3 regions of the Streptomyces sp. NPDC059248 genome follow, and region 1 is predicted to be linked to each of the others. Evidence: riboswitches for the same ligand, from Rfam matches in the RefSeq annotation. Region 1 holds a riboswitch; each other region holds the start of a gene.
What was found. Region 1 has a riboswitch for cyclic di-AMP ahead of ACFXG1_RS12060 (transglycosylase family protein). Riboswitches for the same ligand answer to the same signal wherever they lie in the genome.

Region 1 (2,254 bases):
CGCTCCGGCGGAGCCGCGTGAGGCGGGTGGGAAGCCCGCCGGGATCGCGAAGCCGAAAACGGACGCCGCGGGCGCGCCGGACGCCGCCAAGGAGAAGAAGGAGGCGTCCGGCACCGGCAAGCACCGCGGTCCGGCCGCGCAGGAGCCCGGTACGGCGGCGGACGGCGCCCCGGAGGGCACCGCGGGCGCCGAGGCCGGGGCGACCCCGGACGCGTCGGCCGTGGAGACCATCGACCCGTCCCGGATGTCCGGTCCGGACCGGACATCCCGGAGTGACACTCCCGGGCGCGCCGACGCGCGGAACCAGGGCGACCCGGGCACCGCGGGCAAGACGGGTATGGCGGACAACAAGGCCGGTGGGGACAGTACGGCTGAAGCCGGGCCGAAGGACGGTACGTACACCGTCCGCTCCGGCGACAACCTCTGGGCCATCGCGGAGGAGAGGGACGTCCCCGGCGGCTGGCCGGCGCTGTACGAGGCCAATCAGAAGGTGGTCGGAGCTGACCCGGACCTCATCCTGCCTGGCCAGAGCCTCGATCTTCAGCCGAAGTAGCCTCCGGCGAGACCGAACTGACGTAGTGGTTTGCTGCTAAATGTCGGGTTTCGCATAAGTGAGACATGAGTCTCTTCGGCCCGATCGCGCCTCCGGCCCTTCCGGAATCGGCGATTCCGTGTGTCACCTGCGGAAACGCAAGGTTCCGGAGGGGCGGGATGGGTGATTTGACCCCGATGTTCCGTCTTTGAAGAACGGGGACGGCTGTGACTACGGTCTGGACCGCTCGCCAAAGCGGGCACCACTGACCGTCACGCCGAATCCTGCCGTCGGTCGGGGGGAACAGTCGTCGCGACAGCGCCGAAGGCAGGAGCGGGGGACCCAGGTTTGTGCCGGTCCCGTCCGGAGCCCGTGAGGGCGAAGGGCACCCGGCTCGGGGTGAAGCCGTACGACCCGGGGGTCGTACGGCCGGGCAACTCACCACGCCCGAACCCGACAGCTCACCTCGTAGGCGTCGGTGAGGGAGATCCGTCATGCTGTTCGCCAGCAAGGGCAAGCACCGCCGTCCGTCCAAGGCCGCCAAGTTCGCCGCTTTCGCCGGGATCACCGGTGCCGCCATCGCCGCCCCGCTGATGGGCGCCACCTCCGCCTCCGCCGCCACCGCCGCCGAGTGGGACAAGGTCGCCCAGTGCGAGTCCGGCGGCAACTGGTCCATCAACACCGGCAACGGCTACTACGGCGGACTCCAGTTCTCGCCGTCCACCTGGGCCGCCTTCGGTGGCACGGCGTACGCGTCCAACGCGCACCTCGCCTCCAAGGCGCAGCAGATCGAGATCGCCGAGAAGGTCCTCGACGGCCAGGGCAAGGGTGCCTGGCCTTCCTGTGGTGTCGGCCTGTCCAACGCCCCGTACGGCGGCGGCGCGGCCGAGCAGGCCCCCGCCCAGCCGAAGCAGGAGCAGCCGAAGCAGCAGGCCGCGCCGAAGCAGGAGAAGCGCGCCGAGGCCCCGACCACCCGCTCCGAGCGCGCCGAGGCCCCGAAGAAGGCCGAGTCGAAGAAGGCCCAGGGTCCGGCCAAGAGCTTCCTCAAGGGCGACGGCACCTACGAGGTCAAGGCCGGCGACACGCTGAGCAAGATCGCCGAGGCCGAGCAGGTCGAGGGCGGCTGGCAGAAGCTGTTCACGCTGAACGAGGACATCGTCGACAACGCCGACGTCATCTTCCCGGGCCAGCTTCTCCACCTGGGCTGATCCCCGTACGGACCCCGGGCCGCCGCCGTCCCCGCGGCGGCCCACCCCCCACGGGTCCGTCCCCCTGTGCCCGACAGTCGAGCCGCCCCCGGGCGCTCCGGCGCGGGCACGCCCCCGCCCCGGGCCGGCGCGACTTCCCCCGTACGCGCCGGTCCGGGGCTCCCCCTTTTCCGCGCCGGACGGCCGTGCCGACAGCCGGTCCTTACACCCGTCTGAGCGGGCAGGGGCGCAGGTGAGAGCCCTTACCGGCGGGTAGCGGCGCGGGTGCGCCGCCCATCGGGATTCTTCGCACTCTTTTTCGTCCCAGGGGGCGGGCATCGGCGGGCCGACACCCCCCGTCCGGTTAGGCTCGTGACCGCAAGGGCCGAAACAAAACCCGCATCCCACGCGTCACATCCCAGAAGGAGATGCTCGTGCCGTCCATCGACGTCGTCGTAGCCCGGGAAATCCTCGACTCCCGGGGCAACCCCACGGTCGAGGTCGAGGTGGGCCTCGACGACGGCAGCACCGGCCG
Region 2 (2,254 bases), on a different contig from region 1:
TGATCGACGACAGGTGGGCGTACATCACCTCGGTGCCGTCGTTCAGCTGGAGGATGATCTGGTAGCCGTACGCGCCCGCCATGCCCGCGGACTTGATGGTGCCCGCGCCGACGGCCTTGGTCGGCGTACCTGCGGCGGCGGCGAAGTCGGTACCGGTGTGCGAGCCCGAGGACCACATCGAACCGGACTGACCGTAGGTCGAGGTGATGATGTAGTTCGAGGTGGGGAGGGCGAAGCTCTTCGCCAGCTTGGCGATCCGGTCGGCCTCCGCCTTCTTCTTGGCTTCCTCCGCGGCCTTCTTCTTCGCGTCGTCCGCCTTCTTCTTGGCGTCGGCGGACGCCTTCATCGCGTCCTCGGCGGCCTGTTCGGCGGCGGCCTTCTCGGCGGCGGCGCGGCGCTCGGCGTCGGCCACGGCCTGCTGCTGCTCGGCCTGCTGGAGGATCCGGGAGCGCAGGGCGTCACCGGCGGCGGCGTCGGCCTCCTCGACCTGGGCGCCGGGGGCGCCCATCGTGGCGAGACCGGCCGGGGCGGGACCCTCGTCCTCGCCGCCGAGACCGTCGGGGAGGGATATGGAGATCGGGGCCTTGTCCTGCGCGGTGGCGATACCGCCCGCGCCGACGGCGGCGATCACACCGACACCGAGAACGGTGGAGCTACGGGCGAAGGCCCGGCGCTGCTGGCGCAGTACGCGGTGCTTGCCCCGGTTGGAGGCGATCGTCTCGGCGCTGGGGTTCCACTCGTCGGTGGACCGCTCGGGCCCGCCGTCCTCACGGAAGCCGGAGTGCAGATACCCGGGGCCTGCGGGGGCCTGCGGGGCAGGGCTGTTGGACGCCACTGAGGCGTACTCCTTTCCTTCCTTCTCGCCTACCGGGTTAGCTGACGGGTTCGGAGCAGGAAGGTCTCCTACGCGTGTCTCCGCAGGCTGCGGAGGCACCCGATTCACCCCAAGAAGTGGTTCCCCGGTTCCCTGACGGGATTCGGCGCATCAGCACGGAGCCACCCTGACGGCGACTGGGACGACCGTGCTGCGTTATCGAACGTTAATAGACACCGGGAATGTTTTCCAAGCCGTTCCTGATGATCGTTAAACCCGACCGGTGGATCAACCAGGACAGAAGATCGTCAAATCGGGCGAGTCACCCCGCGGATCATCGACCTGACACCCCGTCGACACGGACCCCGGCACTGACGGATCGTCAATCGGTATATCCACAGCGACGACGCGGTTACCCTCGGTCGAGAAAACGGCCGTGCAATGGCACATAGGCTCGGATACTTGGCGAAGGGTTGGTCAAGTCTTTATCCAAGACCCCGGAGCGCCGCCTGTCCCCGGGGTCGACCGGGGTCGGACGGGTCGTCGACCGCCGGCCGGGCGACGGCCAGCAGCGCCATGTCGTCCGTCGCCCCGCCGGCCGTGTGCCGCCGCACGTCGTCGACGAGCGCGTCCAGCAGCTCCCCGGGCCCCGGGAACACCCGGCCCCCGAGCCGCGCCCCCGGCTCGTAGAAGTCCCCCGCCGCGTTCCGCGCCTCGGAGAGCCCGTCGGTGTACAGCAGCAGGGTCGACCCCTCGGGCATCGGATGGGTCTCGGTCCGCCCCGGCCACTCCCCCAGCTCGCGCATCCCCAGCGGCAGGGCCGCGTCGTCCGGCGGCAGAAACCTCGCCCGGCCGTCACCGTGGAGCAGCAGCGGATCGGGGTGCCCGCGGTTGAGCATCCGTACGATCCCCGTCCCGCGCGGGATCTCGGCGAGCACCACGGTCGCGAACCCCTCGAAGTGGGCGATGTTCTCGTCGGCCCGCTCGTCGGGCCCTCCGCGCCGCAGGCCCTCCCGTACCAGCGCCTGCTCCAGCCGGTCGGCGACCTCCTCCAGCGTCGGCTCCCGCTCGGCGGACTCCCGAAAGGCGCCGATGAGGACGGCCACCGCCTCCACCGCCCCCAGGCCCTTGCCCCGGACGTCGCCCACCACCAGGCGCACCCCGTGCGGGGTGTCCTGGACGGCGAAGAGGTCGCCGCCGATGAAGGCGTCGGCGAGCGCGGCCTCGTACCGGGCGGCGACCCGCAGCCCGCCGATCTCCTCGGCGGGGGTGGGCAGCACGGCGCGCTGCGCGGTCTCGGCGATCACCCGGGCGGAGGCGAGCCGCTCATTGCCCCGGGTGACGACCCGGTTGATGAAGAGGGCGAGCGCCGAGACGGTGACGACGGTGGTCAGCTCGGTATACGCCTGGGTCTCGTCGAGGACGTCGTTGTAGAGGTCG
Region 3 (2,254 bases), on a different contig from region 1:
GCTGGAAAGGGACGGCGTCGCCATGGCGGATCTTCTGGAGAGCTCGATCACCCTGCCCAGCGACCCGGCGTCGGTGTCCGTGGCACGCGGACATGTCACCGACGTCGTCACGGAGTGGGGTCTGCCGCCCGGCGGGGAAGCCGTCGACACGGTCCGGCTGATCGTCTCCGAGCTGACGACCAACGCGGTGCAGCACACCTTCGGCCAGTCGCCGACCTTCACCGTGGATCTGCTGCTGGAGCGGGACGAGGAGCTGAGGATCGGGGTGACGGACAGCCATCCCCGGCGGCCGCAGCGGCTGCCCGCCGCCGTCCGGCAGGACAACGGCCGGGGCATGGTCATCGTCCGCAGCCTCACCGCCCACAGCGGCGGCCGGCTGACGGTCACTCCGACCCCGGACGGCGGTAAGACGGTCTGGGTGGCCCTGCCGTGGGCCCCGGCCGTACCGGACGGGTACGGCCGGACGGACCGGACCGGCGCGCCGTAACGCGCGGAACGCCGCCTCTCCGGCGGCCGGGAACCCCGCCGGGTCGGAGAGGGCCGGGGAAGCCCGGGACCGGGCGGTAAGGCCGCCGGAAGCCCCCGAGGCGCCTCGGGGGCCACCGGACCTGCTCCGGTCCCGGAGCCGGCGCCCCGGAGCCGGCGTAGGGCTCAGTTCCGCGGGGCTGTCACTTGACGCGCCCGTAGGAGACGCTCTTGGTCCAGATCTTGTCCAGCTTCACCCACGAACCCCTCTTGGGCGAGTGCCAGATCTTCCCCTTCCCGGCGTATATCCCCACGTGGTAGACACCACCCCGGCCGTGGAAGAAGACCAGGTCCCCGGCCTGACGCGACTTCACGGAGATCTTGCGGGTCTTGTTGTACTGCTGCTGGGCGGTCCGCGGAAGCTTCTTGCCCGCCTGCTTGTACGAGTAGACCGTCAGCCCCGAGCAGTCGAAGCGGGACGGGCCCACCGCACCGTACCTGTACGGTGCCCCCTTCTTGGACGCGGCGACCTTGAGCGCCTTGCCCGCGTGCGCCGTGGCGGCGGCCTGTGCCTCCGGCGTTCCGCCCGGTACGAGCATCGAGCCACCGAGCGCCGCGACGGTCAGTGCGGACACGGCGCCCGCCCGGCTGAGCAGAGACGGGACGTTCATCTGCGCACTCATGCGCAACCCTTCGTCAGCCGCCTGTGAAGGATGACCTGTCGGGTTCGGGCGGACGAAGGTGCCCGGCCGCTGACGCGGCTTCACCCCGAGGGACATCCGGATCGATCGCTCCGGCGGCCCCGTACTGCCTGGGTCCTCCACTCCTGCCGAATGCACTTCTGTCGACCAGTCATCCGGGACAGCGGCAGGACTCGGCGTCCGCCCGGACCGCCCCGCCGAGGTGACGGGGGCTTGTCGTCCCCCGGATCTTGACCCATCAAGTGCCGGATTTCGAAGTCAAAACGGCGATATGTGAGTTTCAACACGAATGCGCCGTTCGTATGAATCCGACCGTCCCGACGGCCCGTCATGGACGCCCGAAGGGCCCCTTACCAGGCCGGGAATACGACTGTCCGTTAGAGGGATCGTCGCTCCGGCGCAACTCGACCGTAGTTGTTACCCGTGGTCCGACTCCACCGATCGAGGGAGGAGTTATCCCACTCGTTCGGCGGTTGACGGACGGTCGACGGATCGTCAGCGCGGCGGCGGTACGGGAATCGTGACGCGGAATGTCCGCCTTTCGCCGTCGAGGACGCGCAGGGCCCTGGCGAGGGTCGCGGTATGCAGCTCGCTCTCCCCCCGGTGGTGCATCAGCGTCAGGGCGTCCCGGAGCTCGATCGCCCGCGCCACCAGGGCCTGCGCGGCGCGCAGTGCGCCGTAGGTGTGTTCCGAGCGGGCCGGGTTGATCCGCCCGACCAGATCGGCGACGGCGAGATAGGCGTCGAGCAACTCCCCCTCGGCGCGGGTGAGCGGGGGCAGGGGTGGAAGCTCGGGCCGGGGGACGGACGGGGTCATCGCGAGCCGCCGGACCGGGACGCCTTCCGGCTGTCGATCACATGGTCCACCAGGCCGTACTCCCGTGCGCTCGCCGCGTCCAGGAAGAGGTCGCGCTCCAGATCCGCCGCGATCAGCTCCTCCTCGCGGCCGGTGTGGCGGGCCAGCAACTCCACGGTCTGGGCGCGCTGGCGCAGCAGTTCCCGTGCCCCGATCTCCAGATCGGACGGCATGCCCCGCATCGGTTCGTCGAGGGCGGGCTGCTGGAGCACGATCCGCGCGCCCGGCAGGGC

Region 2: linked by a shared signal. The riboswitch ahead of ACFXG1_RS19260 (M23 family metallopeptidase) and the one ahead of ACFXG1_RS12060 (transglycosylase family protein) in region 1 are both predicted to bind cyclic di-AMP.
Region 3: linked by a shared signal. The riboswitch ahead of ACFXG1_RS24050 (C40 family peptidase) and the one ahead of ACFXG1_RS12060 (transglycosylase family protein) in region 1 are both predicted to bind cyclic di-AMP.

What each region holds. Positions count from the first base shown of each region.
Region 1 is NZ_JBHYZV010000022.1:49,491-51,744, forward strand. Features, by position in the region: gene ACFXG1_RS12055 (transglycosylase family protein) at 1-553, shown strand, start outside; cyclic di-AMP (ydaO/yuaA leader) riboswitch at 842-1,022, shown strand; gene ACFXG1_RS12060 (transglycosylase family protein) at 1,027-1,740, shown strand; gene eno (phosphopyruvate hydratase) at 2,154-2,254, shown strand, end outside.
Region 2 is NZ_JBHYZV010000041.1:59,618-61,871, reverse strand. Features, by position in the region: gene ACFXG1_RS19260 (M23 family metallopeptidase) at 1-835, opposite strand, end outside; cyclic di-AMP (ydaO/yuaA leader) riboswitch at 847-993, opposite strand; gene ACFXG1_RS19255 (PP2C family protein-serine/threonine phosphatase) at 1,300-2,254, opposite strand, start outside.
Region 3 is NZ_JBHYZV010000061.1:20,387-22,640, reverse strand. Features, by position in the region: gene ACFXG1_RS24055 (ATP-binding protein) at 23-487, shown strand; gene ACFXG1_RS24050 (C40 family peptidase) at 669-1,148, opposite strand; cyclic di-AMP (ydaO/yuaA leader) riboswitch at 1,152-1,313, opposite strand; gene ACFXG1_RS24045 (hypothetical protein) at 1,662-1,982, opposite strand; gene ACFXG1_RS24040 (ATP-dependent Clp protease proteolytic subunit) at 1,979-2,254, opposite strand, start outside.